Regions from separate parts of the Nocardia sp. NPDC003979 genome, predicted to be linked through region 3. Evidence: riboswitches for the same ligand, from Rfam matches in the RefSeq annotation. Region 3 holds a riboswitch; each other region holds the start of a gene.

Evidence for each region. A riboswitch is a leader RNA that binds a small molecule or an ion and turns the genes downstream of it on or off. The one in region 3 is predicted to bind S-adenosylmethionine.
Region 1: another riboswitch for S-adenosylmethionine. It lies ahead of ACWEVR_RS09305 (rhodanese-like domain-containing protein); the one in region 3 lies ahead of ACWEVR_RS01725 (bifunctional o-acetylhomoserine/o-acetylserine sulfhydrylase).
Region 2: another riboswitch for S-adenosylmethionine. It lies ahead of ACWEVR_RS22950 (LLM class flavin-dependent oxidoreductase); the one in region 3 lies ahead of ACWEVR_RS01725 (bifunctional o-acetylhomoserine/o-acetylserine sulfhydrylase).

The regions. Positions count from the first base shown of each region.
Region 1 covers NZ_JBSGIJ010000003.1:525,211-533,035, reverse strand. Annotated here, with positions in the region: gene yczR (MocR-like transcription factor YczR) at 1-197, shown strand, start outside; gene ACWEVR_RS09330 (CaiB/BaiF CoA transferase family protein) at 191-1,279, opposite strand; gene ACWEVR_RS09325 (DUF456 domain-containing protein) at 1,406-1,888, shown strand; gene ACWEVR_RS09320 (amidohydrolase family protein) at 1,892-2,752, opposite strand; gene ACWEVR_RS09315 (FAD-dependent oxidoreductase) at 2,876-4,264, opposite strand; gene ACWEVR_RS09310 (Rv0361 family membrane protein) at 4,456-4,914, shown strand; SAM riboswitch class IV at 4,960-5,076, shown strand; gene ACWEVR_RS09305 (rhodanese-like domain-containing protein) at 5,094-5,510, shown strand; gene ACWEVR_RS09300 (O-succinylhomoserine sulfhydrylase) at 5,521-6,729, shown strand; gene ACWEVR_RS09295 (SPFH domain-containing protein) at 6,772-7,825, opposite strand, start outside.
Region 2 covers NZ_JBSGIJ010000011.1:190,515-198,339, forward strand. Annotated here, with positions in the region: gene ACWEVR_RS22940 (ABC transporter permease) at 1-652, opposite strand, end outside; gene ACWEVR_RS22945 (ABC transporter substrate-binding protein) at 669-2,291, opposite strand; gene ACWEVR_RS22950 (LLM class flavin-dependent oxidoreductase) at 2,288-3,358, opposite strand; SAM riboswitch class I at 3,365-3,461, opposite strand; gene ACWEVR_RS22955 (hypothetical protein) at 3,720-4,427, shown strand; gene ACWEVR_RS22960 (glycosyltransferase family 2 protein) at 4,505-5,677, opposite strand; gene ACWEVR_RS22965 (LppM family (lipo)protein) at 5,679-6,422, opposite strand; gene ACWEVR_RS22970 (carotenoid biosynthesis protein) at 6,520-7,323, opposite strand; gene ACWEVR_RS22975 (phytoene desaturase family protein) at 7,493-7,825, opposite strand, start outside.
Region 3 covers NZ_JBSGIJ010000001.1:420,440-428,264, forward strand. Annotated here, with positions in the region: gene ACWEVR_RS01695 (DUF3017 domain-containing protein) at 1-198, shown strand, start outside; gene ACWEVR_RS01700 (nitroreductase family protein) at 191-838, opposite strand; gene ACWEVR_RS01705 (winged helix-turn-helix transcriptional regulator) at 908-1,282, shown strand; gene ACWEVR_RS01710 (oxygenase MpaB family protein) at 1,303-2,262, opposite strand; gene ACWEVR_RS01715 (TetR/AcrR family transcriptional regulator) at 2,414-3,049, shown strand; gene metX (homoserine O-acetyltransferase MetX) at 3,056-4,201, opposite strand; gene ACWEVR_RS01725 (bifunctional o-acetylhomoserine/o-acetylserine sulfhydrylase) at 4,198-5,514, opposite strand; SAM riboswitch class IV at 5,591-5,701, opposite strand; gene ACWEVR_RS01730 (TetR family transcriptional regulator) at 5,767-6,468, opposite strand; gene ACWEVR_RS01735 (MFS transporter) at 6,603-7,825, shown strand, end outside.

The DNA of each region.
Region 1 (7,825 bases), on a different contig from region 3:
CCACCGCACCCAACCACGGTGTATTGCTCGCCGCCGGACCACGTTTCGGCGTGCAGGGCGCGTTCGAACGGTTCATCCGACTGCCGTTCACACACCCCGAAGCCGACCTGCGGCTGGCCGTGAAGTCGATCGCCGCCGCCTACACCGCGCTCACGCCGCGCGCCGCCGACCCACTCCAGCCGCTCACCTGCTACTGAGCCCAGACGTCCTCGATCGGCGTCGCCGCGCTCGGCGGCGGTGTCGGGGTGCCGCCCTGGGTGCGCGAGAACCGGGGCGCGGGCGCGTGCTGCACCACGTCCTCGATCTCGATCAGCCCTTCGCGGGCGCGGATGTGCTCGTTCTCGGTGGCCTCGGTGAAGGTGAGTACCGGCGTGGTGCAGGCGTCGGTGCCCTCGAAGATCGCGGTCCATTCGTCGCGCGTCTTGGTCTTGAACTTCTCGGTGAACAGCTTGCGCAGCTGCTCCTGGCCGTCCGGATCGAGCTGCTGCGGCAGACCCTCGGGGTCGATGCCGAGACCGGCGAGCAGCTGCTCGTAGAACTGCGGCTCGATCGCGCCGACTGCCATGTACTTGCCGTCGGCGGTTTCGTAGGTGTCGTAGAACGCCATCCCGGTGTCGAGCAGGTTCTCACCACGCTCGTCGGACCACAGGCCGACGCCGCGCATGCCCCACACGAAGTGCGAAAGGGCAAGGGCCCCATCGACCATCGCCGCGTCGATCACCTGTCCCTTGCCCGAGGTCGCACGCTCGACGAGCGCGGCGAGCACACCGGTCACCAGGAACATCGAACCGCCGCCGAAGTCGCCGACCATGTTCAGCGGCGGCACCGGCCGCTCACCCTTGCGCCCGATGGCGTTGAGCACACCGGTGAGCGAGATGTAGTTGATGTCGTGGCCCGCGCGATCGGCCATCGGACCGTACTGGCCCCATCCGGTCATCCGGCCGTAGATCAGGCGCGGGTTGCGCGCCAGCGCGTCGTCGGGGCCGAGGCCCATCCGCTCGGTGACGCCGGGCCGGAAGCCCTCGAGCAGCACGTCGGCCTTCTCGACCAGGTCGAGCACCTTGGCGACGTCCTCGGGCTTCTTGAGGTCGGCCTCGACGATGGTGCGGCCACGCCACTGCGGGCGCTCGAGGAAGCCGGGCAGCTGCCTGGGCCGCTGCACCCGCACCACGTCGGCGCCGAGATCGGCCAGTAGCAGGGCGGCGTGCGGGCCCGGGCCGATCCCGGCCAGCTCGATGACCTTGATGCCCGCGAGGGGGCCCTGACCGGTGGTGCTCACGTGGTGACCTCATTCGTCGTCGAACGGTATTGACAATCCGACAATAGCGCCGGGGTGGCGGCACCGGTAGACCATGCGGGAGAATTCGCCCGGCGCGACTCGGCGCGATATGGGAGGAACCCGGCAGTGAGCGTATGGGGTGAGGTCCTCGTCGGCCTCGTCATTCTGGTCGGCATCATCGGCGTGATCGTGCCCATCCTGCCCGGGGTGATCCTGATATTCGCGGCCGTCGCGGTGTGGGCGTTCCTCACCGGCGGTGCGGGCGCCTGGACGGTGTTCGCCATCGCCTCGGTGGCACTGATCCTGTCGGGCGTCGTGAAATACACCTGGCCGGGGCGCCGGATGCGCGAAGCGGGCGTGTCGAATCGGGCGTTGCTCGTCGGCGCCGTCTTCGGCATCGTCGGTTTCTTCGTGATCCCCGTGGTCGGGTTGTTCATCGGGTTCGTGCTCGGCGTGTACGTGGCGGAACTGCAGCGGTTGAAGACGCATGAAACCGCCTGGCCCGCAACGATGCACGCGCTCAAGGGTGTCGGACTGTCGATGCTCGTGGAACTGTTCGGCGCGCTGGTCGCGTCGGGAGTGTGGCTCGCCGGGGCGCTGTTCGTCTGAGGCTCAGGGTCTTTCGATGATCGGGAGCGGGCGGGTCTTGTCGTCGCCCGCGCCGGGCAGTGCCGATCGGGGGATCGGTAGGGTCGGGTTGTCCTGGGCCGCAACCCGTTCGGTCTCGGGCCTGCGTACCGGTGGCAGGCGGTAGCACTCGCGGGCGTTGTCCTCGAGTACGGCGTGCATGTCGGCGCCGACCACCTGGCAGATCAGGTCGATATCGCCGTCCGCGAATGGTCGGCCCGCCCGGGTGCCGGGTAGATCGGAGCCGAACATCAGGGCGCGGGGGTTCACGGTGTGGATGCGGCGCAGCGTTTCGGCCACGTCCATGTCGACCCGGCCGAATCCGGTCGCCTTCACTTTGGCCCCGCGATCGACCAGATCCAGCAGGTAGGGCAGCCCTTCGGCCGACATGCCGAGGTGGTCGATGGACAGCGCGGGCAGTTTGGAGATCACCGGCTGCAGCGACGCGAGCATCTGCCCGTCGATGTAGAGCTCGACATGCCATCCGGCCAGCTCGTGGGCGCGCAGGGCCTGCAGCGTCATCTGGGTGATGTCGGCGGCGGCGCGTTTGAGGTTGAACCGGATCGCCCGTACGCCCGCCCGGTCCAGATCGAGGATCTCCTCGTCACCGGCGTCCAGGTCCAACCGGGTCACCCCGACCCACTCCGGGCCCAGCTCGCTCAGCGCGGCCTTCAGGTACGTCTGATCGGTGCCTTGGAACGATGCGCTGACAACGGCTCCACCGCGAACATCGAAGTGCGCCATCCGCTTTCGATAATCCGCGATCGTATAGGGCTCCGGCAGGTAGCCCTCGTTCTCGATCAGCGGAAACCGCGGATCGATGATGTGAACATGCGCGTCGAACACTGGTACAGGATGCCTCGAGCTAGGCGGATCGGCCGACTTCGACCGAGAAAACAGGCGGGTACGCGCGGAAAAGGCCGGTGGGCGAGGGTTCTGCTCTCGCGTCCACCGGCCTTGTCATCGCTGTCAGGCCTTGTGGGGCTCGCTCGCGCGGAGCATGTCTTCTCGCTCCACGACCTTCACGCGCTCGCGGCCTTCGGGCTCGCCGAGGGCGCGCTCGTGGGCGTCGAGGCGGTACCAGCCGGCCCAGGTGGTGAACGGGATGCCCTTGCCCTCGAGGAACTCGGTGACGGCGTCCAGTTCGGGCTTCGGCGCGGGGGTGAAGTTCTTCGCGTCGTCGAGCAGGCAGGCGATGGTCTCGTTGGCGTCGCCCTTGGTGTGGCCGATGAGGCCGACGGGGCCGCGCTTGATCCAGCCGGTGACGTAGGTGGCGGGCATGAAGCGGGCCGCACCCTCGGCGCTCTCGTCGGCGATCACACGACCGGCCTCATTCGGCACGGTGCCCGCCTGATCGTCGAACGGGAGCTGGTTGATGTTCTGGGACAGGTAGCCGACGGCGCGGTAGACGGCCTGGACGTCCCACTGCTTGAACTCGCCGGTGCCCTTGACGTTGCCGGTGCCGTCGAGCTGGGTGCGTTCGGTCTTGAGACCGACGACCCGGCCGTTCTCGTCGCCGACGATCTCGGCGGGCGACTCGAAGAAGTGCAGGAACAGCTTGTGCGGGCGGTTGCCCTGGTCGCGGATGGCCCACTGCTCGAGGGTGTTGGCGACCATGTCGACCTGCTTGGAGTTGCGGCGCGCGGCCTCGGAACCCTCGTCGTAGTCGATGTCCTCGGGGTCGACGATCACCTCGATGGTCGGCGAGTGGTCGAGTTCACGCAGCTCGAGGGGGGTGAACTTGGCCTGGGCGGGACCGCGACGCCCGAAGACGTGCACCTCGACGGCCTTGTTCTCCTTGAGCCCCTTGTAGACGTTCGGCGGGATCTCGGTGGGCAGCAGCTCGTCGCCGGTCTTGGCGAGCACGCGCGCCACGTCCAGCGCCACGTTGCCGACGCCGAGCACGGCGACCTTCTCGGCATCCAGCGGCCACGAACGCGGCACGTCGGGGTGCCCGTCGTACCAGGAGACGAAGTCGGCGGCGCCGTAGGAACCGTCGAGGTCGATGCCGGGGATCGGCAGCGCGCGGTCGGCGTTGGCGCCGGTGGAGAAGATCACCGCGTCGTAGAACTGACGCAGATCGTCGAGGGTGATGTCGGTGCCGTAGTCGATGTTGCCGAGCAGGCGCACCTGATCCTTGTCGAGCACCTTGTGCAGGGCGGTGATGATGCCCTTGATGCGCGGGTGGTCGGGCGCGACGCCGTAGCGGATGAGGCCGAAGGGCGCGGGCATGCGCTCGTAGAGGTCGATGCTGACCTCGGCGTCGGACTTCATCAAGGCGTCGGCGGCGTAGATACCGGCCGGTCCCGCACCCACGATCGCGATGCGAAGCGGGCGAGTCGCTGTCTGTTCGGTCATTGTCTACGCGCACCCTTTGGTCGAGAAACGATGTGACGGCGTCAACTTAGCTTAGGCTAAGTCGGAAACCGGCTACCGGCCGCTGCCGTCCTCGTCGGCGGCAGGCCGTAATCAACGCGATTCTAGCTGCGGTGTTGCGGCAACCCGGCGCGCGGTGTAGCTGCCCGGCCCGGGTCTGTCAGGATTACCACATGAGCGAGGAGCAAACAGGCTCGGACGATCAGCCCATCGAGGTCGATCAGACCGACAAGCGGTCCATCGTCCCGTTCGTCGCGGCCGCGGTGATCGCGGTCGTCGTGCTCATCAGCATCGTCGTCGGCGGGCTCCTGGCGCCCGCTGAGAAAAATGTCACAGAGGCCGATCGGCTCGCGGCCGCCGTCACCAACTATATCGACGCGCGCTCGCGTACCGATCAGCGTCCGCCGCCCGGGGTGGCGTGCCCCGGGTTCGACGAGGCGAAATCCGGCCTCACCGAACGGCTCGGCGGCCCGGAATCTGCGGCGACGATCGACAAGAAGGGCTTCTCCAACGCCACGGTGAACGGCAATCGGGCCAAGATCGACGCCACCGTTTCGGTGGGCGGTCAGTCGACGTCGAGCACCTGGAATCTCACCAGGGTCGACGGCAACTGGTTGGTGTGCACGCCCTGAGGGGTTTGACACGGTGACCTGTGCCGGGGCAATCTCAGATCGCAAGGTCATGAGTACCAGCGCCAAGCCCCGGCTCGCTGGTCGGCAACCCTCCTCCGCGGTGGGGTGCTCCGGGTGACGACCTGGCCGTGTGTTGGACAACCACCACGGCAAGAGCGGATTCACGCAGGAGGATCGACATGAGTTACGCCGGCGACATCACCCCTGAGAAGGCGTGGGAAATCCTGACCGAGCACCCCGACGCGGTGCTGGTCGACGTGCGCACCGAAGGCGAGTGGGCCCAGATCGGCATTCCCGACACAAGCTCCATCGAACGCCCCGCGCACTTCATCGAATGGGTCGACGGCACCGGCGCGCGCAACCCGCGCTTCGGTGAGCAGCTCGAACAGGTCCTCGCCGACCGCCCGGCCGACGCCCCCGTGGTGTTCCTGTGTCGCTCGGGTCAGCGTTCGGCGCACGCGGCGACGGTGGCGACCGCGGCGGGGATCACCCCGTCCTACAACGTGCTCGACGGTTTCGAGGGTGGCCTCGACGCGTTCGGGCAGCGCGGCAGCACCGGCTGGCGCGCCGTCGGCCTGCCGTGGCGCCAGGCATAAGGAGACTCACATGATCACCGGTGGTTCCTTCGACAAGCCGCTGCCCGAGGGCGTCGGCCCCGCCACCCTCGGTGTGCGTGGTGGCCTGCGCCGTTCCGGCTTCGACGAGACGTCCGAGGCGCTCTACCTGACTTCCGGCTTCGTCTACGAGAACGCCGAGGCCGCCGAGGCCGCGTTCACAGGCGACGTCGAACACTTCGTCTACTCCCGTTTCGGCAACCCGACGGTCGCCATGTTCGAGGAGCGCATCCGCCTGCTCGACGGCGCCGAGGCCGCGTTCGCGACCGCCTCGGGCATGTCGGCGGTGTTCACCGCGCTCGGTGCGCTGCTGAAGGCGGGCGACCGGCTCGTCGCCGCGCGCAGCCTGTTCGGTTCCTGCTTCGTGGTGTGCAACGAGATCCTGCCGCGCTGGGGCATCGAGACCGTCTTCGTCGACGGCGACGACCTCTCGCAGTGGGAGCAGGCGCTGTCGGTACCCACCCAGGCCGTGTTCTTCGAGACCCCGGCCAACCCGATGCAAACCCTCGTCGACGTCCGCAAGGTCACCGAACTGGCCCACGCCGCGGGCGCGAAAGTGGTCCTGGACAACGTCTTCGCCACCCCGCTGTTGCAGCGCGGGTTCGAACTCGGCGCCGACGTGGTCGTCTACTCCGGCACCAAGCACATCGACGGCCAGGGCCGCGTACTCGGCGGCGCCATCCTCGGCGCCAAGGACTACATCGATGGTCCGGTGAAAACCCTGATGCGCCATACCGGTCCGGCCCTGAGCCCGTTCAACGCCTGGACCTTGCTCAAGGGCTTGGAGACGATGCCGCTGCGCGTGCGTCAATCCACCGAATCGGCGCTGAAGGTCGCTGAATTCCTGGAGACGAACAAGTCGGTCGAATGGGTGAAATACCCCTTCCTGCAATCACATCCGCAGCACGCTCTCGCCAAGGAGCAGATGACCGGCGGCGGCACCGTCGTCACCTTCGCCCTGCACGGCGACGACGGCAAGAAGCGCGCCTTCGAGGTCCTCAACCGCCTGCGCATCATCGACATCTCCAACAACCTCGGTGACGCCAAGACGATGATCACCCACCCGGCCACCACCACCCACCGAGCCATGGGCCCCGAAGGCCGCGCCTCCATCGGCCTCTCCGACGGCGTGGTCCGCATCTCGGTAGGCCTGGAAGACATCGAAGACCTCCTGGGCGACCTCGACCACGCCCTCAGTTGATCCACCGAACGGCCCGCCGGAGATTCCGGCGGGCCGCTCGGTTCAGACCTTGTCGACCTCGCCGTTGGACAGGGCCTTCTGCAGGGAGTTGAAGACCGTCAGGCCCTGGCCGACCATGCCGTTGACCAGTTCGCTCACGCCGTCGGGTCCGTTGAGGACGGTGAGGTTGGCGTTGGCGAGGCCGTTGGAGGCTTGGCGGACGATCTCGGGGAGTTGCTCGATGAGCAGCTGGTCGAGGGCGATGCGGTTGTTGGAGGCGGCGGCTTCGGCCTGGATGCGGGTGCGGTCGGCTTCGGCCTCGGCGAGGATGCGGACCCGTTCCGCTTCGGCGAGAGCGGGTTTCACGACTTCGGCCTGAAGTTCCTGCTCGCGCAGTTCGGCGTTCTTGCGTGCCTGTTCGGCCTGCGCGGTGAGGACTTCCTGTCGGGCGACGGCGTCGGCGAGCGGGCCCGCCTGTGCCGCTTCGGCATTGGCCTTGTCGATGTCGCGCTGGTACTGCGCCTTGAGTAGCGAGGTCTCACGCTCGTACTCGGCGCGGCGGCGCAGCGATTCCTGTTCGGCCTCGGCGGCGCGCTGGGCGGCCTGGGCCTGGGCGATCTGGGCGTCGCGCTGCACGGCCGCGTTGTGCGGGGCGGCGAGGGCCTCGATATAGCCGAGGTTGCCGTCGTCGATCGACTGGATCTGGAACGAGTCGACCCACAGGCCGATATTGCTCATCTCCACCTTGGAGGCGATCAGCACCTCGTCGGCCAGCTTCTGGCGTTCGCGGATGATCTCCTCGACGGTCATCGAGCCGACGATGGAGCGCAGGTGACCGGAGAAGATGCGGCCGGTGAGCACCGACATCTCCTTCTCCTGCTCGGACAGGAAGCGTTGTGCCGCATTGACGATCGACTGGGTGTCGTTGGCGACCTTGAACGCGATCACCGCGCGCACGTCGAGCTGGATGGCCTGCTTGGTGACGCAGCGCTCGCGGATCTCGGATTCGAACATGGCCAGCGACAGGTAGCTGACCTTGCGGAACAGTGGAATCACCCAGGTGCCGCGGCCGATGATCACTTTGAACGGCGCGTTGTCCTTGACCTTGGCGCCACTG
Region 2 (7,825 bases), on a different contig from region 3:
CGCCCTTGGCCAGCGCCACCTCGGTGAACGGCTGGCGCCACGTCTGGGTGAGCCCGGCGGCGAGCACCTGCGCGATCACCGCGCCGATCGGGAGGGCGAGGGTCAGCGCGGGCAGGATCGTGCCGCGCAACCCCGTGCCGCCGAAGGCCGGGAACCAGCGCAGCTGAAACGAGAACAGCTGCAGCAACAACAGCCCGGTCCAGAAGGTCGGCACCGAAACACCCAGCGGCGGAAGCGCACTCAAGGTGTTGCGCAACCACGGCCGACGCGTGTAGGTGGCGGCGAACGCCAGGGCCGTTCCACCGAGCACGGCGAAAAACAATGCGAGCGAAGCCAAGCCGAGCGTGGCGGGCAGTGCGTCACCGAGCGCATCGGTGACCGGCTGTCCGGTGTTGACCGAACGGCCGAGATCACCGGTGACGGCATTACCGAGCGCGGTGACGTACTGCTCCCACAGCGGCTTGTCCAACCCGTAGCGGGCCTGCAGCTCCGCGATCGCCGCCTGGTCGACGGGGGTGCCGGAACCGGAACTGTCGGCCGCCATCGAGACCGGGTCGGCGGGCAGCAGGTACAGCACGACGAACGACACCGTGAACGCCGCCCACAGCACCCAGATCGCCTGCAGTACTCGCGAACCCACGTACCGCACGATGGGTCGCCGGATGAACTCAGTCATCGCCGTGACCGCTCAGCCAGGTGTCGAAGAACTGCAGTCGCGCCGATGCCTCGAACTTCAGGTCCTGGGTGTGGGCGGCGGCACCGATCGCCTGCGACAACTCGATCGTCGGCACGTAGAGCCCGTTGTCGAGGATCTCCCGCTGCGCGGTCGCGATGAGTGCCGCCCGTGCCGCCGGATCGTTGGTGGCCAGCTGCTGATCGAGGGCGGTGTCGAGAGCCGGAACCGGCCCGCGCACCGACAGATTGCGGCCGGTGAGGGCGAACGAGGTGCGCAGGATGTCACCGTCGGCACGGGTGGAGTTGCCGTAGACGGCGTCGTAGTCCTTGCTGTTCTGCCGGGCCGTCTGCTCCGAGAACGACACCAGGTCGAGTCGCAAATCCACGCCGACCTGCCGCAACTGCTGCTGCACCAGTTCCAGAATCGCCTGGTTGCCCGCGAACACCTGACTGAAGGTCACCCCGAAGCTCAGGCGCTCACCGCCCTTCACCCGGATACCGTCGGCGCCGGGCAGCCAGCCCGCCTGATCCAGAATCGTCTTCGCCTTCGCGGGGTCGTAGCCGAGCCGGGCCGAGAGGTCGGTATAGGCCGGGGTCGACGCGGCCAGCACTGAGGTGGCTGGTCGGAACTGTGGGCTCAGGACGGTGTCGATCAGCTGACGCCGATCCAGCGCGGGCAACAATGCCTGCCGCACCGCCGGATCACGCAGCGGCCCCCGCGTCACATTGGGGTGGAAACCGAAGACCAGGCCCGGGTTCGATGTCGAGAGCACCCGTCCGCCGACCGCCTCGATCTGCGGCGCGTCCTGCGGCAGGGCATCGCTGATCGCGTCGAGCTGGCCGGAAGCCAGACTGCCCGTGCGCACCCCCGACTCGGGCACGACGGTGAACTCGATCCGGTCGAGATAGGCCTCACCCTCGTGGGCGAAAACCTGCGAGCCCCAGTGGTATCCGGCGCGTTTGGCCAACGTCACCGAGACGTCCTGCTTGTACTCGGCATAGGTGAACGGTCCGCTGCCGATGTTGTCGCCCGCGCAGCGCGCCTCCGCCGGCTTCGCGTTGGTCGACGGGGCGAGGATACCCAGCTGCGAGGTCGAGGACGCCTGCAGGAACTGCGCGTTCGGCGCGCTGAATTCGACCCGGGCCGTGAGCTTGTCGACCACGGTGGTGCCGACGTAGTTGGCCAGGTAGCTCACACCGAGCGGCGCTTTGGCCCCACCGAGCCGGACGACGGCGTCGAAGGTGTCGCGCACCGATTCGGCGGTGAGCGGCGTGCCGTCGCTGAAGGTGACCCCGTCGGTGAGGGTGAAGGTGAAGACCTTCGCATCGGGGCTGACCTCCCAGCTGCGTGCCAGCCACGGGGTGATCGCCCCGGTCGCCGGATCCTGATCGGTGAGCGAGTCGACGATCTGCCGGGTCACGTAGATGGTCTGATTGCTCCCGGCCTGGGCGGGATCCGAGCACGACGGTGCCTGCGAGAGCCCGTAGCGCAGGGTGCCACCGGGTTGTGGGGGACCGGCTTGTCCGCCGCCGACGGTGTCACCGCCGCCGCAGGCGACCACCGTCGCGGTGGCGGCGAGAACACCGGCGAACGCGGCGATGCGATGTCGAATCACGAAACAACTCCAGCGAATTCACGGCCTGCGGCCAGGGGACGGCTCGGGATGCGGCGGCGCAACTCCGGCGCCACCTCGGCCTGGAACAGTTCGAGACTGTCCAGATAGTCGGACTCGGCTCGGCCCTCACGATCGGCGGACAGGTGGATCACCTCGTGCCCGAACTGCTCGTGGTAGCGGCCGACCTTGTCGATCACCTGCTCCGGACTGCCGACCAGGGCGGAGGAACGGGCGAGGAAATCCTCGAGGGTCTCGAAGACCACCGGGTTGCCCACCTGCCGCTGCAACGCGGTGCGGGCTTCGTAGAGCGGGCGATACACCTCGACGGCCTCCTGGGAGGTCCGCGCCACGTGCAGACCGGCCGTGCCCGCACCGACCAGGGCGTCGGCGGGGTCGCGCCCGTAGTCCACCCAGCGCTGCCGGTAGTGGCGGATCAGCTCGGCGTACGGCTCGATCGGGTGTGTGACGTTCGCCGAGAACACCGGATCACCGTGGCGCGCGGCCAGTTCCACCGATTCCCGGCTCGTCGCGCTGCCGTGCCAGATCCGCAGCTTCGGCTGCAACGGGCGCGGCAATGCTCGTGCGTCGGTGAGCGGCGGCCGGAACCGGCCCGACCACGTCACCTCGTCGCGGTCCCACAGCGCGCGCAGCAGTTCGTAACCTTCGCGGTTACGGTCCCACTGATCCTCGGTCGTCACGTGGTAGAGCTGCGCCTGGGCGGTGCCGTTGCCCTTGCCGATGATCAGCTCGAGCCGCCCGTCGGACAGGTTGTCGAGCGTGGCGTAGTCCTCGAAGGCGCGCACGGGGTCGAGCAGACTCAAGGTGGTGACCGCGGTGAACAGGGTGATCCCCGAGGTGACCGCCGCCAGGTGGCCGAGCACCACCGGGGGAGCGGCGGACAGGAACGGGTCTTCGTGCCGTTCGCCCACCGCGAACCCGTCGAAGCCCAATTCCTCGGCGCGCCTGGCCTGTTCGACGACCTCACGGAAACGGTCACGGGTGCTCGGCACGACACCGGTCACCGGATCGGGAACCCGGGTGATCAGTGTCATGAGCAGGAATTTCATCGATCTCCTCCATCGAACCCGGCAGAAGCACCCACACCCGGACAGACCGGGCGGGTTGCTGCGACGTCGTAGAGCCAGGTCTCTCAGTCGCTCTGGATGGTGCGCCCGCTACCGAAGCGTCGAGCCGGATCAGCATGTGGCACAGCTGTGATGGCGCACAACGGTAGAAATCAGCGTGAGCGCAGCGGTTGGAATCGGGTGCGGGTGCGGGCACAATCGCCGACGTCGGGCCCGGTCTACCCGCTCCGGGCCCCCGCTGTGGCGGTACGCGACGCGCCGAATACTCGGTCACTTCACCTGCGCGGATTCATCGGCTCGCCGGAGTAATCTCGGCCTTCTCAGCGTCGATGAGGAGCTCGCCGTGACTGTTGCGCGTCGTCTGACCACACTGACCTCGCTGACGGCCTGCGCCGCCGCCGTGCTGCTGGCCGCCCCCGTCGCCGCCGATCCACCGGTGCGGCCCGCTGTCACCCGCGACGCCCCGACCACACCCGCCGCGGGCCCCGGCGATCTCCTCGCCGCCTATCAGACGGTCGTCGAAACCCTCGAGACCCTCGGCATCCAGCCCTTCCTGTACCCGACGGTCGCCGCGAACTGTTCCGGTGACGGTCTCGGCCTGGTCCCGGCCGTCGCGGGTGCGGTTCCCGGCCCGTGGCCGACGAAGACCCTCCCGATTCCGGGACTCGATCTCACGGCCGTGAAATCAGGCCAGACGCTGTTCACCTTCCTCCCGTACGGCCTCGAACCGGACACGGCCGCCACCAAGACTTCCGGTATGCAGGTCGCCTGGCTCAACCTCAGCACCGGCCGGGGCGGGATGGCCTCGATGGGGACGATCGCCGACATCGTCCGGGCGATGGTGCCGCCCGAGGTTCCCGCCGAACTCCGGCCGCTCGCCGAGAACGTCATCCGCGATTTCCTGCGCACCGCGATCCCGGTCGGCGGTGTGCGCGCGGTCCCCGTCGACACCGGGAAGGGCACCGTCCTCGCCGCCGTCTTCGGTACCACCGACAACGCGGGTCGCTCGTGCTTCTTCTTCCCGACCGTCGGCATCACCGAGGTCGCCTGATCCGGTTTCCGCGAGGGCGGACAGCGCACGTTCTCCGGTGGACGCACCGGGCGGTGTGGAATTCCTGACCGCGTGGGTCAGCCGTGACGAGCGAGCGGCGTTTCCGGTGCGACGAGGGGACGCTGCTTCCAGCGCAGCCGCCCGGTGCGATGCAGGCGGTGCGAGCGGGCCCACAGGGTGAGGTAGTAGCCGATGGACACCGGATGGGCCAGTGCCGAGCCGAGGTCGGCGCCGGTGGGTGGGCGCCGGGTTTCGACGGTTCGGCCCGCGAGCCGACCGGTGACGGCGGCGAGGTAGCCGAGCATGCCCGCCCGGCGCACCCGGCCACGACCAGTGAGAACCGCCAGCGGCGGAACCCAATAGGCAAGGGCGGCAAGGACACCGATGGCCGCACCGGTGTCGACTCGGCCGCCGTAGGCCGACCACAACCAGCGGGTGTAGCCGCCGGCGAGGTCGTCGGCGCCGGAGTACATGCGGGTGCGGGCGGCGGGCCCGGCGGTGACGAGCGCGGTCCGATGACCCGCCCGGCGCAGCGCCCGCGCGAGATCGAGGTCCTCGGTGGCACTGGCCGCCACACCGGCGTGACCCCCACCCGCCCGGTACGCCGCGGCGTCGACGGCGAGGAACTGCCCGCACGCCACCGCCGTCGACGGCCGCAAGCTGTGATTGGCCGGACCAACCGGGAGCGTCGACGCCCACGACCAGGCCAGCAGCGGCTGAACCAGGTGCTCGGCGACCGAACCCGCATCCTGCGTCGGCCACGCCGACACCAAACCCGCGCCGCGCTTGCGCAATTCGGTCACCGCGGCGGCGATCGCCTGTGGTTGCAGGCGCACATCGGCGTCGACGAAGACCAGAGCCGCAGCATCGGTCCTGGCGGCCAGTCGCGCACAGGCGGCGGCCTTCCCGGTCCATCCCGGCGCCGGGTGGGCGGCCGAGCGGAGCACAGTGAATCGTTCGTCGCCGCCGATCGCGGCGAGCGCGGCCTCGTAGGTGCCGTCGGTGGAGGCGTCGTCGAGGATGAGCACCCGCAGCCGCGGCACCCCGGTCTGGGCGCGCAGGTCGGCGATGAGGTCGGGCAGCCGCTGGGCTTCGTCACGGGCGGGCACGCACACGGTGACCGGTTCGATCACTCCCGACACCTGCCGGGGCAGGGTGCGCAGGGTGGCGAGGTTGTAGGCGGCGGTGCCGGCGCCGATCGCGGCGAGACCGGTGCCCGCCCAGGTCAGGTAGCGTCCCGCCGCGCCCATGTCAGCGGCCTAGCCTGCGCTGGGTGATCTCGCGCCACATCTCCGACGGCGAGAAGTTGGGACGCGGCGCGTTCGGCGGGCGCGGGTTGCGATCGCGGTAGGCGAGACCGGCGATCATCGCGGCCACGGCCAGGGTGATGCCGCCCATGATGCCCGCCCAGCCGGCGAACGAACGGGTGTTGGGGTCGGCGTATTTGACCTCGGCACGCAGGGTCGAGGACTCGCCGGCGGGCAGCTTCCACGACACGGTGTTGTCGCCCTCGCGGGTGCCGTTGGTCTTGGCGACACGCGACGGGAACGCGATGGAGAACTGCACGTCCGACCCGTGCGGCGGCACCGACTCGAGGTCGACGCGGCCGGTGAGGCTCACCAGGTCGCCGTTGCGTTTGAACTCGAGGGTGAACATGCCCTGGGTCTGATCCGACAGACTGCCGAGCTGGCTGACCTCACCGAAGGTCAGGTCGTCGAAGAACACCTGGGTGCCGACGTAACCGTCCTGGTTGTACGGGTCGACGCGCACCTTCGCGGCCAGTGATTCGGGCGCCTTCAGCTGCGGGCCCTTGTCGTCGGGGCCTTGCGGGGCCACGGCGGCGACGATCCGTCCCGATACCCGGTCGTTGGACGACACCCCCATCGACACCTGCACCCGCAGGCATCCGGTCAGCGCGGGCACCAGCAGGGCCAGCAGAACGGCGACCGCCGCGACGCGCCGGGCGGGCCCGGAACGGCGCGAGGGGGAAGGCATGTCGGCGACGAGACTCGGCTGCACGGTTGACATCGTGCCAGGCTCGGGCCGCAGAACCCACACGACGGGCCCAACCGCCTCCCGCCACCCGCCGCGATCAGGGATTTCGCCACCGTGCGGCAGCCTGGCGAGCCAACGGGATTCCGAGTAGTCCCATCCCGGCGAAACCCCAGGCCGCCGATGCGGGAAGGCCGAGGAACACCGCGTGCGCGAGGGCCGAGCCGAGCCAGGTCCACGCGAACACCGCGACCGGCACCGCCACCGACGGATCGTGGGCGCGGGGGAGCAGCCGGTCGAGTGCGGTGAGCAGCGCCGCCATCAGCGACGCGACGAGCATCCAGCCCAGATAGTTGGTGTAGGGGATCTGTGCCAGCCCCGGCAGACCGGCGTCGGTGACCGACCACGTCCACTGCCCGTCGGCGACCATCTGCGGATCGAGAAACAGATCCCATCCCACCGCCCCGACAACGAGCAGTGCGGCACGTATGACGCCGGGCCGCCCGCCGACCCTGTGCACCCAGGCGGCGCCTCCCGCGCCATGGCCACCGGTTCTTGCCGCATCGATCCCAGCGAGCAGACCCGCGACGACCCAGATCGGATACAGGCCACCGGTCCACGCCAGCGGCACCACCAGCGGCACATCGGCAAGTGCCGGCCCGAGCCGATCCGTCGCATAGGCATAGGCGCCGTAGGGCACCCCGGTCGCCGTTCCCACGATCTCGGAGGCGAGCCCGATCCCGGAGACGATGACGAAAAAACCTGTTGCCCAACGCCACCCGCGAGTCGTCACCGCATGCAGCAGGGCCGTCGTCACCGACAACACCACCACGGCCACCGTGATCCGATCGCGCGGCGTCCCCGCGCTGAGCGGATAGGTGATCTGCGCGAGCACGAGCACCATCGCGGCGCCCGCCGGGATCGTCCGCGGACGCTGCGCACCGACCCAGCTGCGGGCGGTGTCGGCGATGCTGACCGCGCGGCCGGTATTCACGACGTCAGCCGACCGGTCGCCGCACCACACGACATGTGCGAGCATCCGGCCGGCGCACCCGGTGCCGAATCGAGCGCGGTCATCGCTTGCGCGGGAAGGGGAATCGGCGGGTGCGCCGGTCGCCGAGCACGAGGTGGGCCGCACTGCGTCCGCTGGCGCCGGACACTCCGCCGCCGGGGTGGGTCGACGCGCCCGTGAGGTACAGGCCGGGCGCGCCGGGTACCCGCTGACCCGACAGCTCCGGCAGCGGTCGCCACAGCATCATCTGGTCGAGGGACATCTCCACGTGCATGACATTGCCGCCGCGCAGGCCCATCTCCCGTTCCAGGTCCACCGGAGTCTGGACGAACCGCTGCACCACCGAATCGGCGAAACCCGGTGCGTACCTGTCGACTTCGGCGATGATCCGGTC
Region 3 (7,825 bases):
TGGGACCGCTGGCGCCGCGGCGCCCTCATCTTCGGCAGCGCGGCTCTGGTGGCCGCCGCGTTCCGCTTGTGCCTGCCGACCGTGCAGGTCGGCCTGCTCGCGGTTCGCAGCAAGCCCTTCGACGTCGCCTGGCTCACCGCTCTCGGCAGCGCCATCGTCTTCCTCGCGGCCACCATCAACACCCTCGGCGTCAGCTGAGCGTCGGGTAGCGCTCCGCGAACACCGTCTGCGGACGGGTCCTGCGCCCGGGATGCGGCGGGGTCCCGGCGCCGTATCCGACGGTCACCAGCACGGCGATCGCCAGGTCCGACTCCGGGTCGATGTCGATAGCGCGTTTCACCGCCGCCTCGTCCCACCCGTTCATCGGTGCCGACGCCAAGCCGAGCCCGGTCGCGGCGAGCATGACGTAGGTGGCCGCGATCATCGCGTTCTTCACCGCGTTCTCGCGCAGCAACCCCCGCTCGCTCAGCGAGTGGTATTCCGCGCGCCCGTCGAACATCGCCCGGAACTCCTCGTTCCACGCCCCATTGGCGACGGCTCGCTCCGCGATATCGTCCTGGGCGCCACGCCAAGCGTGCGGGTCGGCGACGAATACCAGCACCGCGGGCGCCTCCAACGGCTGCGGCTGCCCGAATGCGGCCTCCGACAGGGCTCGTCGACCCTGCTCGCTGCGTACCAGGACGATCGACCGGTCCTGCATGTTCCATGCGCTCGGCGCCTCCACGACCAGGTCGAGCAGCTCGTCGAGGACGGTGGGCGGGATCGGGTCGGGCCGGTAATGGCGAACCGTGCGGCGAGTGCGGATGGCGTCGGTGACCGAAAGTGTCTGCGTGATCATGTTTCTAACTATCGGAGAGTTACATCCGATAGGGAAGTAGGCACCTGAAAGTGCGTTAAGCTCGATCAGGTGGCCACCATTCACGAACTCAGCGGACTACCGGCCGACGTGTACTCGGCGAAATGCCCGACGCGCGAGGTACTCGACACCATCGCGGGGAAATGGACCGTGCTGCTCGTCGACGCGCTCGCCGAGGGCACCCTGCGCTACACCGATCTGCGCCGCCGCATCGACGGCATCTCCCAGAAGATGCTCACCCAGACCCTGCGCCAGCTGGAGACGGACGGGTTCGTCGAACGCACCGTGTATCCGACGGTTCCGCCGCGCGTCGAGTACACCCTCACCGATCTCGGCCGCAGCCTGCGCGAACCCATCACGGCCCTGCGCGAATGGATCGAGACGAACATCAATCGCATCGAGGACGCCAGGCGCCGCACGGCGTAGTCATCCAATCAGCTTGCTGATCAGGCGGTTTCGCTCACTCGAGACTCCGCCCACAGGCTCGCGTCGCCCTTGCTGCCGTAGAGCTTCCTGGCTCGCTGCGGCGTGATCGTCGCCGGCGTTTCCGGCGGTGCGGACGAGGCATGCGCGGCCAGGATCTGTCCCGACATCGGCGCGATATACGGCGCGGCCTTGATCATCGCCCAGTTGTCGCGCCGCGCGGCGGTCCAGGCGATCGCCTTCGCCGGAATCCGCACCAGCGGGTCGACCACCGGCGGAACGGCGAACCGGCCGAGGGTCCGCATCCACCGCGGCAGGCTCGGGATGCTCGCCAGCGAGAGCAGTCTGCTGCCGATCGCGAAGTGCCGGCCTTTGCTCGGCGGCGTCCACAGCAGGTAGTGCATGCCCTCGACGGCCCGCTCGGTGACACACAGCCGCGGTCGCACCCGGTCGAAATAGGCGCGAACCTCGGCGCGATTGCGCGGCACATCGGCCGGCTTGCAGGTCTGCAGCTCGGCGGCGACCGCGCACTCGGCCCAGTAGCGGTCCTCCTCGTCGGGGCTCAGTGGTCCCGGGCCGTACATCTCGTAGGCCTTGAGAACGGAATGCCAGCCGGTGATGTGGATCCACAGCTGGGAGTCGGGGCTGTTGGCGCTGTAGCGCTTGCCGCTCACGGGTTCGATACCCGTCATCGGCGCGTGCACCCGCATCAGATGCTCGGCGGCCTGGACGGCGGTGCGTCCGTCACCCACCGCGACCAGCAGGAAGTAGGCGAGGGTGTGGTCGAGGCGGGTGGCCGGATTGTCGTAGATGCCGTGCGAGTCGGCCACGGCGGCGGTCAGGAACGGGTCGAAGTGTTCGAGGGTGACCGCGCGCTGGAAACCGATCAGCGCGGTCGGTGCCGCCCAGACCTTCCAGCTGGGGGAGCCCGGCCCGAAGAATCCGTAGTCGTCGCGGCGCAGGGTGGTCGGATCGAAGGCCATGGCACGTGCTCCTTTGCACAGCTGAGGCGAACCTCGCAATGAATACAACGCAACCGTAGCAATTGCTCGTATCGAATGCAACGGTTGCGTAGGATTTCTGTGCCCGGCAGGCGAGGTATCGTCGTCCGGACGGAGAGGCAGGTGAGAACCGATGACCGCCACGCGCGATCAACGACCGCGCCGCCGCTATGCCCCGCGCCTGCCGCCGGAACAACGCCGCGCGCAACTGCTCGACGCGGCGTTCACCGTGCTCGGCCGGATGGAACTGCACGAACTGAGCATGGAAGCCGTCGCGCAGGAGGCCGGTGTCGGAAAACCGGTGCTGTACACGGTGTTCAAGACACGTGCCGAACTCGTCGAGGCCCTGCTCGAGCGGGAACGTGAACGCGGGCTCGAGCAGATCGCCGACACCCTGCCGCAAGACCTGCTCGGAGTCGATCCGGTGGCGGCCGCCTCGGCGACGGTCGAGGCGTTCGTCGATGTGGCACTGGCGAATCCGACCCGCTGGCGACTGATCCTCGCCACCCCGGCCAGCGCGCCCGCCGAATACCGTGCCGCGCTGCGCGATTCCCGGGCCGACATCCTCGACCGGGCGCAATCGCTTGTCCGCGTGGGGATCTCGCTGTCGCCACGCTGGTCGGGCATGGATGCCGAACTGCTGGCGAACTCCACGCTCACCGTCGCCGAGATGCTCGGCAGGCTGGCGGTGAGCTCGCCGCAGGAATACCCGCGCGAACGCCTCCAGGCCTACGTGCGGTCGATCGTCGCGTTGCTCACCGCGTCCTGAACGCGCTCAGCGGTTTTCGCGGGCCAATCGCATCGTCTCGGTGAGCAGTTTGGATACCGCCGCCGCCTCGGTGAGGAAGCCGTCGTGCCCGTCACGGGAGTGCACGATCTCCAAACCCGCACAGCCGGGCAGACCTTCGGCCAGCTCGGCCTGAGTGTGCAACGGGTACAGGCGATCCGAGTCGACACCGCCGACCACACACGGAACGGGGGTGGACGCGAGCGCGGCGGCCACACCACCGCGGCCGCGACCCACGTCGTGCCGGTTCATGGCCTCGCTGAGCAGCACATAGGTGGCCGGGTCGAAGCGCTGGCCGAGCTTGTCGGCCTGGTGCTCGAGATAGCTCTGCACCGCGTACCGGCCGCCCGCCCACGGGTCCTCGTCACCCTGCGCGTGATTGGCGAAGCGGTGCTCGAGTTCGCCCTCGGTGCGGTAGGTGAGGTGGGCGATGCGCCGGGCCAGGCCCATGCCCGTCATCGGCGCGCGCCCGGTGCCGTGATAGTTGCCGTCCTGCCAGTCCGGGTCGGCGGTGATGATGGCCATCTGGGTGGTCTGGGTGCCGATCTGATCGGCGGTGGCGCGTGCACCGACGGCGAGCACCAGTGCCGCCGACACCCGCTGTGGATGCCCGATGATCCACTCGAGCACGCGCATGCCACCCATCGACCCGCCGACGACGGCACCGAGCCGCTCGATGCCGAGCAGGTCGAGCAACTGTGCCTCGGCGGTCACCTGATCGCGAATGGTCACCCAGGGAAACCGTGCGCCCCAAGGCTTTCCGTCGGGTGCGAGGGACGACGGGCCCGTGCTGCCCTTACAGCCGCCGAGCACATTGGTGGCGATCACACACCATTCGTCGGTGTCGATCGGCGCGCCGGGCCCGACCATGCCCTCCCACCAGCCGGGCGCCCCGTCGGGCCCACCGACGACATGGGAGTCGCCGGTGAGCGCGTGTTCGACGAGCACCACGTTGTCGAGCGTGGGGGAGAGCTCACCCCACCGTTGCACCGCCAGCCGCACATCGGGGACGACGGCGCCGTTCTCCAGCGTCACGTCCCCGATGGCGACCACGCCGAGTCGCCCGTCCGGTGGTGGCAGCAGGGCCACCCCGGTGCCGGGACGGGTGATCGGCGATTCGGTGCTCACAGTCACGTCGTCGCCGCCGCGAAACCGGCCCGCAGATCGGCCAGGATGTCGTCGATTCCCTCGATACCCACCGCGAGCCGGACCAGGCCGGGAGTGACGCCTGCGGCCAGCTGCTCCTCCGGTGTCAACTGCGAGTGCGTGGTCGACGCCGGGTGGATCACGAGAGAACGCACATCACCGATGTTAGCCACATGGCTGTGCAGGCTGAGCGCGTCCACGAACTTCTTGCCCGCGTCGACACCGCCTGCCAGCTCGAACGACACGATCGCGCCCGCACCCTTGGGCGCCAGCTGCTTGGCCCGCTCGTGCCAGGGCGAGGACTCGAGTCCCGCGTAGTGCACCGCGTCGACACCGGGCTGCGCGGCGACGAACTTCGCCACCTCCACCGCGTTGCTCACGTGCCGTTCCACCCGCAGGCTCAGCGTCTCGATGCCCTGGGCGATGAGGAAGGCGTTGAACGGTGACACCGCCGCGCCGAGGTCGCGCAGCAACTGCACGCGGGCCTTGAGCGCGAACGCCGGTGCGCCGAGATCGGCGAAGACCGCGCCGTGGTAGCTCGGATCGGGCTCGGTGAAGCCGGGGAACCGGGCGTTGCCCTCGGCGTCACGCACGGTCCAGTCGAAGGTGCCGCCGTCGACGATCACGCCCGCCACCGCCGCGCCGTGGCCACCGAGGTACTTCGTGGCCGAGTGCACCACGATGTCGGCGCCGTGGGCGAGCGGCTGGATCAGGTACGGCGTGGCGACGGTGTTGTCGACGATCAGCGGCAGCCCGTTCTCATGAGCGACACCGGCGATACCCGGGATGTCGAACACCGCGCTGCTCGGGTTGGCGATGGTCTCGCCGTAGAACGCCTTGGTGTTGGGGCGGATGGCGGCCTGCCACTGCGCGAGGTCGTCGGGATCCTCGACGAACGACACCTCGATGCCGAGCTTGGGCAGCGAGTAGTGGAAGAGGTTGTAGGTGCCGCCGTAGAGGTGCGGGCTGGACACGATGTGGTCACCGGCGCCTGCCAGATTCAGGATGGCGTAGGTCTCGGCCGCCTGGCCCGAGGCCACCAGCAGCGCCGCGACGCCGCCTTCGAGGGCGGCGACTCGCTGCTCCACCGCGTCCTGGGTGGGGTTCATGATCCGGGTGTAGATGTTGCCCGGTTCGGCGAGCCCGAACAGCGCGGCGGCGTGTTCGGTGTCGCGGAAGGTGTAAGAGGTGGTCTGGTAGATCGGCAGTGCCCGCGCGTTGGTGGTCGCGTCGGGGGCCTGGCCCGCGTGGATCTGCTTGGTCTCGAACGACCAGTTCTCGGGCAGGGCGGCGTCGGTCATGGTCAATGCTCCAGGGTTGTGCGTCAGGGTTCAGCTGGGGCGGATCGACGGACAACAACACATGGGGGCCTCCTGAAATGCGCGCTTGCTCCCGACCTTCGGGAGCCCGGTCATCACCCGGAGCACCCCACCGCAGCTGGAGGGTTGCCGACCAGCGAGCCGGGGCTTCGCGCTGGTACTCATGACCTTGGACGACATGTTAACCGGACATCACGCCGGTGGGGAAACTTCCCCCGCGTTTCCTGCCTCACATCACCGTGCCGCCGGTGCGGCGAACCCTGGTGTGTCGTCGGCCGGTGCGCCGCAGACCTGCCGCAATCCGTGATAGGCGCGCAGGATCGCTTCGCGGGTGACCCGCACCGCCGCCTCCGGTGAGGTGGGCAGTACGTGCTCGGTGTCGGCGACCGCGAGGTGACACAGCGTCTGCCACGTGCCCGCGACCAGCTTCACCAGAAAGTCGTCGGGTGTGGTTCCCATCCGGCGGGCCAGTTCCTCGCACACCGCGACGTTCTTCTTCTCCGCGTATTCCAGGGCCCGCGCGTTGACCGCCTGGCTGGCCCGCATGATCCGCTGCGTCTGCAGGAACTGGTGCAGGAACCGCAGGCCGTCGGCATCGGCCTCGGACTCGACCACCTGGAGGTAGGCGCCGCACAGGGCTCGCAGTTCGTTGCCGGTATCGGGCTGGCCGCGCAGCGCGACGGCGACGGCGTGGCCGAAGTCGTCGATCGGGGCGAGCACGATGTCCTCTTTGAGCGCGAAGTACCGGTTGACGGTGCGGGGGGATACGTCGGCTCCGGCGGCGATCTGCTCGACGGTTGTCGCGTCGAAGCCCTGTGTATCGCACAGGTCGAGCCCGATCGCGACGATCGCGGCCCTGGTCTGCGCCTTCTTACGCTCGCGCAGGCTCGGCGGTGCCGGCCGGTCGGAGGCGGTCGGAGTGGTCGAGTCGAGCATTTCGCCAGCTTAGCGTCTCCGCGCGATCACCTGTCGCACCCCGCCAAGTGGCGCGTTCAGACAAATTTCTCTTGACGCCAATTGTCGCACGGTGCCAGGATTGGCCGACGCATGCCGAGCGATGAGGAGCCCAGGTGACCGGCACCGAACTGAAACCCGAAGATGCTGCAGCCCCGGCGAATTCGATGCGATGGTGGGCGCTCGTCGTGCTCTCCGCCGCGCAGCTGATGGTGGTGCTCGACGCCACCGTCATCACCATCGCGCTGCCGTACGCCCAGCGCGACCTCGCCATCACCGACGGCGACAAACAGTGGGCCATCACCGCCTACACGCTCATTTTCGGCGGGTTGCTGCTGCTCGGCGGGCGGATGGCCGACTACCTCGGCCGCCGCCGCATCTTCCTGGTCGGCCTCGTCGGCTTCGCCGTCGCCTCGGCGCTGGCGGGCCTGGCGCAGAACACCGTGCAGTTGTTCCTCGGCCGTGGGCTCCAGGGCGCGTTCGCCGCCCTGCTCGCGCCCGCGGCGCTGTCGCTGCTGTCGGTGATCTTCACCGACGTGCGCGAACGGGCGCGCGCGTTCGCGGTGTTCGCCGGGATCACCGCCGGTGGGGTGGCGTTCGGGCTGATCGTCGGCGGCGCGCTCACCGAGTTCGCGTCCTGGCGGTGGACGTTGCTGATCAACACCCCGATCGCCCTGGTCGCGGTGGCCGGTGCGCTCGCCGTGATCGCCCGCGACATCCCCGCACCGCGCACCGGCGGCTACGACCTGCCCGGTGCCGTCACCGTGACTCTCGGCCTGGTCGCGATCGTCTACGGATTCAGCCGGGCCGCCGAGCACGGCTGGCTGGCGCCGAGCACGCTCGGACTGCTCGGTGCCGGTTCCGCGTTGCTCCTTATCTTCGTCGTCATCGAGGCGCGATCGACGAATCCGCTTCTTCCCCTGCGCATTCCCGGGGAGATCAACCGCGGTGGTGCTTTGCTCACCGCGCTGCTGATCCCCATCGCGATGTTCGCCATGTTCCTGTTCCTCAGCTTCTACTACCAGAACACCCTGGGATATTCGCCGCTCGAGGCAGGCATCGCCTTCCTGCCGTTCCCCATCGGCATCGGCATCGCGGCGGGCATCACCAGTTCGCTGCTGCCCAAGTTCGGCCCGCGCCCGGTGATGGTGGTCGGCGCCCTGCTCGGTGTGATCGGTCTGGTCTGGCTGGCGCAGCTGAGCTACGGCGACGGTTACGCCCTGAGCGTGCTGCCCGCCCAGGTGGTGATGGCCTTCGGCATGGGCCCGCTGTTCGTCGGTATGCAGGCCGTCGCGCTGCACCAGGTGCGCGCCGAGGATTCCGGTGTGGCCAGTGCCCT